Regions from separate parts of the Antiquaquibacter oligotrophicus genome, predicted to be linked through region 2. Evidence: predicted binding sites of a transcription regulator. Region 2 holds the regulator's gene; the other holds the start of a gene.
What was found. The regulator HspR, encoded in region 2, represses chaperone genes until heat shock. The targets are predictions, from matches to a motif close to AAGTTGAGTCNNNNNGACTCAACTT.
Positions count from the first base shown of each region.

Region 1: the regulator HspR is predicted to act here: its motif matches at 2,748-2,772, upstream of LH407_RS05085 (Hsp20/alpha crystallin family protein).

Region 1 covers NZ_CP085036.1:1,027,894-1,032,534, reverse strand. The annotation lists gene LH407_RS05100 (GNAT family N-acetyltransferase) at 1-191, opposite strand, end outside; gene LH407_RS05095 (NADP-dependent isocitrate dehydrogenase) at 297-1,511, shown strand; gene LH407_RS05090 (YdeI/OmpD-associated family protein) at 1,613-2,185, opposite strand; gene LH407_RS05085 (Hsp20/alpha crystallin family protein) at 2,298-2,726, opposite strand; gene LH407_RS05080 (FAD-dependent oxidoreductase) at 2,857-4,365, opposite strand; gene LH407_RS05075 (FAD:protein FMN transferase) at 4,362-4,641, opposite strand, start outside.
Region 2 covers NZ_CP085036.1:1,343,706-1,348,346, reverse strand. The annotation lists gene dnaK (molecular chaperone DnaK) at 1-1,042, shown strand, start outside; gene LH407_RS06730 (nucleotide exchange factor GrpE) at 1,045-1,659, shown strand; gene LH407_RS06725 (DnaJ C-terminal domain-containing protein) at 1,669-2,613, shown strand; gene LH407_RS06720 (heat shock protein transcriptional repressor HspR) at 2,613-3,029, shown strand; gene LH407_RS06715 (class I SAM-dependent methyltransferase) at 3,090-4,226, shown strand; gene LH407_RS06710 (ATP-dependent Clp protease ATP-binding subunit) at 4,291-4,641, shown strand, end outside.

The DNA of each region.
Region 1 (4,641 bases), 320 kb from region 2:
CCTCGGATGAAACCCACCACATGGTCTCCGTCGAGAACAACACGCGGCCACGACGTTGCGGGGTTCACGTAACTGTCAGCGATGGCATAGGTGGGAGGCGTGACGAATTGCTCCTGACCAGGTCGGAGGGTCAGGTTGTTCGCGGCGACGATCGTGGTCGCCGACAGTTCCTCAAGTCTCAGCTCGCCCATGCGACCAGGCTAACCTGCCGACCTGGGATGCGGTAAACTATCTTGACATCAAGATACTTTTGGCACCGAGTAGGCTGTCCACGGCCACGAACTAAGGAGACCAGCTTGTCCAAGATCACGGTAGAAGGAACCGTCGTCGAACTCGACGGCGACGAGATGACACGCATCATCTGGCAGAAGATCAAGGACACCCTAATCCACCCCTACCTCGACGTGAAGCTCGAGTACTACGACCTCGGCATCGAAAACCGCGACGCAACCGACGACCAGGTCACCATCGATGCGGCCCACGCCATCCAGCGTCACGGAGTCGGCGTCAAGTGCGCCACCATCACCCCCGACGAGGCCCGCGTCGAAGAGTTCGGCCTCAAAAAGATGTGGAAGTCGCCCAACGGCACCATCCGCAACATCCTCGGCGGCGTCATCTTCCGCGAGCCCATCATCATCTCCAACATCCCGCGCCTCGTGCCCGGCTGGAACAAGCCCATCATCATCGGTCGTCACGCGTTCGGCGACCAGTACCGCGCCACCGATTTCGTCTTCAAGGGCAAAGGCAAGCTCACCGTCGAGTTCGTACCGGAAGACGGCTCCGAGCCGATGAAGTTCGAGGTCTACGACGCACCCGACGACGGCATCGCCCAGGTGCAGTACAACCAGGATGCCTCCATCCGCGACTTCGCACGGGCATCCCTCAACTACGGCCTCGCCCGCAACTACCCGGTGTACCTCTCCACCAAGAACACCATCCTCAAGGCCTACGACGGACGCTTCAAGGACATCTTCCAGGAGATCTTCGACACCGAGTTCAAGGAGAAGTTCGACGCCGCCGGCCTCACCTACGAGCACCGCCTCATCGACGACATGGTGGCCTCCGCCATGAAGTGGGAGGGCGGCTACGTCTGGGCGTGCAAGAACTACGACGGCGACGTGCAGTCCGACACCGTGGCCCAGGGCTTCGGATCGCTCGGCCTCATGACCTCCGTGCTCGCAACGCCCGACGGCAAGGTCGTCGAGGCCGAGGCAGCCCACGGCACGGTCACGCGTCACTACCGCCAGCACCAGGCGGGCAAGCCCACGTCGACCAACCCGATCGCCTCGATCTTCGCGTGGACCCGTGGGCTTGCCCACCGCGCCAAGCTGGACAACAACCCCGAGCTCGCCGCCTTCTCCGAGACGCTCGAGAACGTCGTCATCACGGCCGTCGAAGAGGGCCACATGACGAAGGACCTCGCGCTGCTCGTTGGGCCGGACCAGAAGTGGGAGACGACCGAGGAGTTCCTCGACACGCTCGACAAGGCACTCGCGGCGCGCCTGGCGTAGGCACCCTCCCGCTGGTTGAGGAGGCGCAAAGCGCCGTCTCGAAACCAGGCCCCCGTGGTCGCGTGGTGCTGCGGGTTTTTGGTGGGGAGTGTCCGTGACCTTTAGTAGAGCTTTTCCCCGCGGGCGAGCATCTCCACGTATTTGGTGATGTTTCGTTCGCGGGTTTCTGCGCGCTTGAGCTGACTTAGACGGAAGATCATCGCCCAGCGGTTCTGCTTCGTGAGTGTTGCGAAGAACGCGGATGCCTCGGGGTTGGCGTCGATGGCCGCCTGCAGGTCGGCGGGCACCTCCGCGTCCTTCACCCGGTACGCGGCATCCCACCGCCCGTCGGCCTTGGCTCGCTCGATCTCGGCGTGCCCGCCGTCGCGCATCCGACCCTCGGCGATGAGGCGCTCCACGATGCCCACGTTGCGTTGCGACCAGGGGCTGTTGCGCCGGCGCGGGGTGAATGCCTGCAGCATGTAGTCGTCGTCGAGGCGCTTGGATTGGCCGTCGATCCAGCCGTGGCACAGTGCGACCTCGAGGGCCTCGTCCCAGGTGATGCCGGGCGCGGAGGACAGTTTTTTGCGCAGCTTCAGGCGCACACCGTCGTCCGTGCCGTGGTCGATGAGGTACCGTTCCCACTCGGCCGTCGTCGAGACGTAGACGATGACCTTCTCCTCAAACGACGCCATAGGGCGATGGTACGTCCCACACCCGACCCTCCCTTAACGTGAGGTGCCCACTTCGGTGGGTGTTTTTGTGAAACAACCAACCGAAGTGGGCACCTCGGGGATGCGGGAGCCGCTAGCTCGCGGTGACCTCAGCGGCCTCGGCGGTCTCCGCGGCGGGGGTGCCGGTCGAGACTGCGACCTTGCGCGGCTTCGCCTGCTCGCTCACCGGGATGACGACGCTCAGCACGCCGTTCTCGTAGTTCGCGGAGATCGATGCGGTGTCGATTCCCTGACCGAGCGTCAGCTGACGCAGGTAGGCGCCGCCCTGGCGCTCACGCGTGAGCCACTTCACGTCTCCCTGGCTGCGTGTGGTCCGCTCGGCGCGGATGGTGAGCAGCTGACCGTCGACGTCGACATCGACGGATCCCGGGTCGACACCAGGGAGGTCGGCGGTGAGAACGTAGTGATCGCCGTCGCGATAGAGGTCGATCGGCATCCGGCGGAGACCCTGTCGGGTCGCGCCGCGCTCGAGCTCACGGAACGGGTCGAAGAGTACTGCCATGATGATCTGTCCTTCGTCTAGAACTTGAGTCGCCTTGACTCAAGTAAGACGAAATTAGCACTCTGCACGCCCGAGTGCCAGCGTGTTCGCATCCGGCGAACGGCGTGACTGTATGGGGAAGAAGCGGAGATCAGTAACCGCTGAAGTAGTCGGTATGGATGTGACGAACCCCGCGCTTGCGGAGGGTGCGGCGCAGCTCGTTCACGAGGCCGGGTGGGCCCGACACGAAGGTTCGGCGGTGGACGGCATCCGGTACCGCGGAGGCGAGGGCATCCGCATCCACACGTCCCGTGCCAGCGTGCACCCAACCGGCGGGCAGGGGGCTAGGTGCCTCGGGTGCGAAGAGCACCACGCGTGCTCCCGTGCGCTCGAGAAGCTCACGATACGGGAGCGGGCCGGTCGTGCTCGTCGCGTACACGACCACGACGTCGCGCTTCTCGCCACGGTCCGTCGCGTACCCGAGTTGTGACGCGAAGGGGGTAATGCCGATCCCGCCGGCGACGAGCAACAGCGGCTGCGAGACATCCGCGGGCAAAACGAAGTCTCCGTGCACACCCGTGCCGTGGACGGTTTCCCCGGGTTCGAGTTCGAGCAGGGCCTTCTTGAAACTCGACGACGACGAGGGAACCGTGATCGCGAACGTGATCGGTGCTTCGGAGTCGGGAGCGGAGGCGATGCTGAAGTATCGGCGGCTCCCGCGGAAGTCGGTCTTGCGGTGCGGGATCGTCAGCTCCATGTATTGGCCGGGCACAAAGTGCACCGGATGTTTCGGCTGGAAGCTCAACTCCCACGTCCGGTCGTTGACGGCCGTCTTGCCGAGGTAGGTCATGCGGATGGCGCGGCGCTGACCGAAAACGAACGCGATGAGGTTCGCGACGAGGAGCGCCAGCAGCGGGTCGGAGTAGATCGGCCCGATGCTGAAGGGCACCGAGAACAGCACACCCGCGATCCCGGCGACCAGCCACTGCTGCCAGCGCCTCGGCGGTGTGGTGAGCGGCTCGCTGAGCATGAACCCGACGAAAAAGAACATGGGCGACGAGAGGAAGGTGAACGACAGCACGGAGGCGAGGTCGTTGCCCTGCGTGACACCGAGCGAAATGCGGATGACCGACGCGACGACCACAAAAACGAGAGCCATATCGAGCCGTCGAAGCCGGTACAGCACGAGCAGCGCACCGACGATGACGACCGGCTGGAGGAACGGGGTTCCCGTCCACCACGCCGGGAATCCGAGCCCTGCAAGCCCGATGATCCACGCGCCGAGAGCGGCCGGGTTGAGAATATGCCTTCCGCGGAATGCGAGCACGTACTTCGACACGGTGGCGATAGTGCTCGCAACCGCGATACCGAGCAGCCCGAGCGGGTCCAGGGTCGGCACGATGATGAGGGCGATGAGCACACCCGTGATGCACGAGGACTCCGGATGCCACGGCCGGCGCACGATGAGGGAGGCGAGCCATCCGGTGATGGCCGCCGAACCGACCGCCACGAGTGCGGAGGCGAGGATCGGGAGCGGCTGATAGGTGAGCTGCCCGAAGAGCGAGAGCACAAGAGCGGTGATGGTGATGGCCGCGAGCGTGAACAGTACGAGCTTGTACATCGGCACCGCGCCGAGCCTGCGATCGAGCCACTGCTTCATGTGAAGATCTCCCCGGTCAGGTCTGGCGAGTACGTTACCCGCCCGGTGGAGTCGACCACCACGTACTGAAAGTCGAAGTCGCGCGTGAGGTATTCCGGCTCAGTGAAGAACAGGGCGGTCGCAAGGCCGTCGGCTTCGAGGGCTGTGCTCGCGAGCGCCCAGGTTGCGAGCACGCGGGTGGCGGGCATCCCGGTCACCGGATCGATGACGTGGTGCAGACCGTCACCCCACGCCCGTCGGTTGGTCGCGGACGCGCACACGGCACCCGTGCCGAGC
Region 2 (4,641 bases):
CCTCGACGAGACCCTCAGCCGCGCGCAGTTTGAGTCGATGACCAGCGACCTTCTCGACCGCACCAAGAAGCCGTTCGAGGATGTCATCAAGGAGGCGGGTATCAAGGTCGGCGACATCGACCACGTTGTGCTCGTCGGTGGATCGACGCGTATGCCTGCCGTGACCGAGCTCGTCAAGAAGCTCACGGGTGGCAAGGAGCCTAACAAGGGCGTCAACCCTGACGAAGTCGTCGCCGTCGGCGCGGCCCTCCAGGCCGGTGTTCTCAAGGGTGAGCGTAAGGACGTTCTGCTCATCGACGTCACCCCGCTGAGTCTCGGAATCGAGACCAAGGGCGGCATCATGACCAAGCTCATCGAGCGCAACACGGCCATCCCGACCAAGCGCAGTGAGACCTTCACGACCGCGGACGACAACCAGCCGTCGGTGGCCATCCAGGTGTTCCAGGGCGAGCGCGACTTCACACGCGACAACAAGAACCTGGGCACCTTCGAGCTCACGGGTATCGCCCCCGCACCGCGCGGCATCCCGCAGATCGAGGTCACTTTCGACATCGACGCGAACGGCATCGTGCACGTGTCCGCCAAGGACAAGGGCACCGGCAAGGAGCAGTCGATGACGATCACCGGTGGCTCGGCCCTCTCCAAGGAGGACATCGAGCGGATGGTGCGCGAGGGCGAAGAGCACGCTGCCGAGGACAAGGCGCGCCGCGAGGCGGCCGAGACCCGCAACACGGCGGAGCAGCTCGCGTACTCGACCGAGAAGCTCATCAAGGACAACGAGGACAAGCTGCCAGACGACGTCAAGACCGAGGTTCAGGCTGACGTCGACGCGCTCAAGACGGCGCTCGCCGGTGACGACGACGCCGCGGTCAAGACCGCGTTCGACAAGCTGACCGAGAGCCAGACCAAGCTCGGCGAGGCGATCTACTCCGCACAGGGCGAGCAGCCCGCCGCGGAGACCGAGGAGCCCGCCGCCGCTGCAGGCAACGACGAGGACATCGTCGACGCCGAGGTCGTGGACGACGAGGACGACAAGAAGTAACGATGGCCGACAACGAGAACAACGACGACCAGCGGGACGAGCCCATCATCCGCGACAAGCGGAGGATCGACCCGGAGACCGGCGATGTTCGCGAGCCTGCCGAGGACACGGATGCCGCGGCATCCGACCCGTCCGACGCTCCCGTCGAGGAGGGCCTGAGCCCTGAGGACCAGGCCCTCCTCGACGAGGCGGAACGCGACCTCGTTGCCGAGATGCGCAACGACATGTTGCGTGCTCAGGCGGAGCTCGTGAACTTTCGCACTCGTGTCGAGCGGGATCGCGCGGCCAACCGCGAAGCGGTGATCGCCGAGGTGTTCCGGTCCCTCCTGCCAACCATCGACGACTTGGCGCGAGCCGAAGCGCACGGTGACCTGGTGGAGGGCGCACCCGTGACCCTCATCGCTCAGAAACTGCGGGCGGCCTTCGACAAGTACGGCATCAAGGCCGTCGGCGAGAAGGGCGAGGCTTTTGACCCCGCGTTCCACGAGGCCGTCGTCCAGCTGCCGACTCCTGGCGTGACCGAGAACCAGATCGCGGACGTGATCGAGGTCGGGTACATCCTGGGCGACCGTCTCCTGCGGCCGGCGAAAGTGGCCGTCGCGGTACCCGCAGAGTAGGACACATCAGTGGCAAGTCAAGACTGGTTCGATAAGGACTTCTATGCCGTGCTCGGCGTCTCCAAAGACGTCAGCGAAGCGGAGCTGAAGAAGACCTACCGCAAGCTCGCGCGGCAGTACCACCCGGACTCCAACCCGGGAAATGCGGCCGCCGAGGCGAAGTTCAAGGAGATCAGCGAGGCCAACTCGGTGCTCTCCGACCCGGAGCTTCGTCGCGAGTACGACCAGATCCGCGCCATGGGTTCTGGCGCCCGCTTCACGGCGGGCGGCCAGCCCGGCAACTTCGAGGACGTCTTCGGAGGCATGTTCGGGCAGCAACAGCGTGGCGGGTTCCAGGGCGCGAGCTTTGAGGACCTCCTGGGGGGCATGTTCGGCGGTGGCCAGGGCTTCCGTCAGGGCCCGACTCCCGGGCGGGACATCACGGCGGCGACCACACTCGACTTCGTTACCGCCATCAAGGGCGAGACGATCAAGCTGCAGGCGGCTGGCGGAAACCCGATCACGGTGAAAATTCCCGCCGGTGTCGCGGACGGCCAGAAGATCAAGCTCAAGGGCAAAGGCGAGCCGAGCCCCAACGGCGGGCCGGCCGGCGACCTGGTGCTCACGGTTGCGGTGCGCGAGCATCCGGTGTTCCAGCGTGACGGCCTCAACCTGCGGGTCACCGTTCCGGTGACCTTCGTCGAGGCGGCTCTCGGTGCGACCATCGAGGTGCCGACCCTCGGCGGCGACCCCGTCAAGCTCAAGGTCGCTCCCGGTACCCCCAATGGCCGGATTCTTCGCGTCAAGGGGCGCGGAGTGACCTCCGCCAAGGGCACCGGTGACCTCCTCGCCGAGGTCGAGATCGCGGTTCCTTCCAGGCTTACGGATGAGGCGGCCGAACTCCTCCGTAAGTTCGACGAGTCGATGCCGAAGGAGAACCCGCGCGGCGACCTGCTCCAGAAGGCGAAGACCTGATGGATCTGGACACTCCGGTCTTCGCGATCGCGGCAGCTGCAGAGTTGGCGGGCATGCACCCGCAGACTCTGCGGCAGTACGACCGGCTTGGGCTCGTGAGCCCCACGCGCACGGCGGGGCAGTCTCGCCGGTACTCGATGCGGGATGTCGCGCAGCTTCGGGAGATCGCGGCGCTCTCCGCCGAGGGGTTGAACCTGGAGGGCATCCGCCGCATCCTCGAACTCGAGGACCAGGTGCGAACCCTGTCGGAGCGGGTGCGGGAGCTCGAGCACGCGCTAGCAGAGGAATTGCTGAACCGCCCGGGTCGGCGCGTCTTTGCTGCGGGTTCCGCGGGTGATGTTGTGTCACTGCGAGCGGGCGCCCGCACCGAGAAGCCCAACCAGGTCGTCGTGTGGCGGCCCCTCAGCCGCGGGTGACGTGCGCCCCGCCGTCATCCCAAATACAGGAGACCCCGTCGCGATGGGCCTGGGATTCGCATGACCGAGGCTGATCGGCCCGAATCTCCTGCATTTGGGATAGCGCTCGAGGGGTTACGTCGGTGGCCCGACGTCGAGGCACCGAACTTGTTCGCGGTGGATGCCTCGGACCGCCTCATCCTCGACACCGCTGCCGAGGCGATCGCGGCCAACCCCAACGGTGTGCTGGTCGTCGACGACAACTACGGCGCCCTTACGCTCGGCGCCATCGCGCTCGGAGCACACGACGTGCGGGTGCTCCAGGATTCGGTCGTGGCCGAGCGTGCGCTTGCCGCCAACGCGGGTGACTGGCGTTCCGACCACCGCAATGTCTCGTTGGCCGACGACCTGAGCGCATCTGTTGTGCTCTGGCAGCTGCCGCGTTCGCTCGACCGCGTCGACGATGTTGCGTGGCGCCTCGCGAACGCGGGGGTCGACACGGTGTTCGCCGGCGGTCGCATCAAACACATGACGCCCCGCATGAACGAGGTGCTCGGCAGGCATTTCGGCCGGCTGGATGTGACCCACGCGCGCCAGAAGTCACGTGTGCTCGTGGCGTCAGACCCGATCTACTCGACCTGTCGCGGGTCGGTGGGTGGCCCGGCCGACACAACCGACTCCGGCATTCACTTGGCTGAGGCGCCCGGGGTTTTCGCCCAGGGCCGCCTCGACATCGGTACCCGCGCGATGCTCGCGGTGCTGAATGACGCGATGCCGCGCGCGGTGGATGTGCTCGATCTGGGCTCCGGCTCGGGCATCCTGGCACTCACGATCGCCCGTGACCGACCCCACACTCGCGTGCTGGCGACGGATGTCTCGGCAGCAGCGATCGACGCGGTGCGCGACAACGCATCCCTCAACGGCCTCACCAACGTCACCGCGCTGCGGGACGACGCGGCCTCGACCGTGGACGCGAACAGCATCGATCTCGTGCTCCTCAACCCGCCGTTCCACTCCGCGGGTGCCGTGCACACCGGTATCGCCTCGAAGCTCTTCGAGGCTGCGGCCCGCGTCCTGCGCCCCGGTGGCGAGTTGTGGACGGTGTACAACTCGCACCTCAGTTACCGAGCGGAGCTCGAGCGCGTGGTGGGGGCGACTCGTCAGGTGTCGCGCACTCCGAAGTTCACGGTGACGGCTTCGCTCGTCCCGCACCCCTAGCACTCTCACGCCTAAAGCGCTAAACTTGAGTCGAACCCACTCAAGTTTTGGAAAGGCACGCCCCATGGCCAACATGCAAGGTGCCCCCGGCACCGATGAGGAGCAGAAGTCTGCCCTCGAGCAGTACGGCGTGAACCTCACCGACATCGCCCGCAGCGGCAAGCTCGACCCGGTCATCGGCCGGGACTCGGAAATTCGCCGGGTCAGTCAGGTGCTCACGCGCCGCACCAAAAACAACCCCGTCCTCATCGGAGAGCCAGGCGTCGGTAAGACCGCCGTCGTCGAGGGACTCGCCCAGCGCATCGTCGCGGGCGATGTCGCCGACTCCCTCAAGGACAAGACCCTCATCGCCCTCGACCTTGCGGCTCTCGTCGCAGGCGCCAAGTACCGCGGTGAGTTCGAGGAGCGGCTGAAG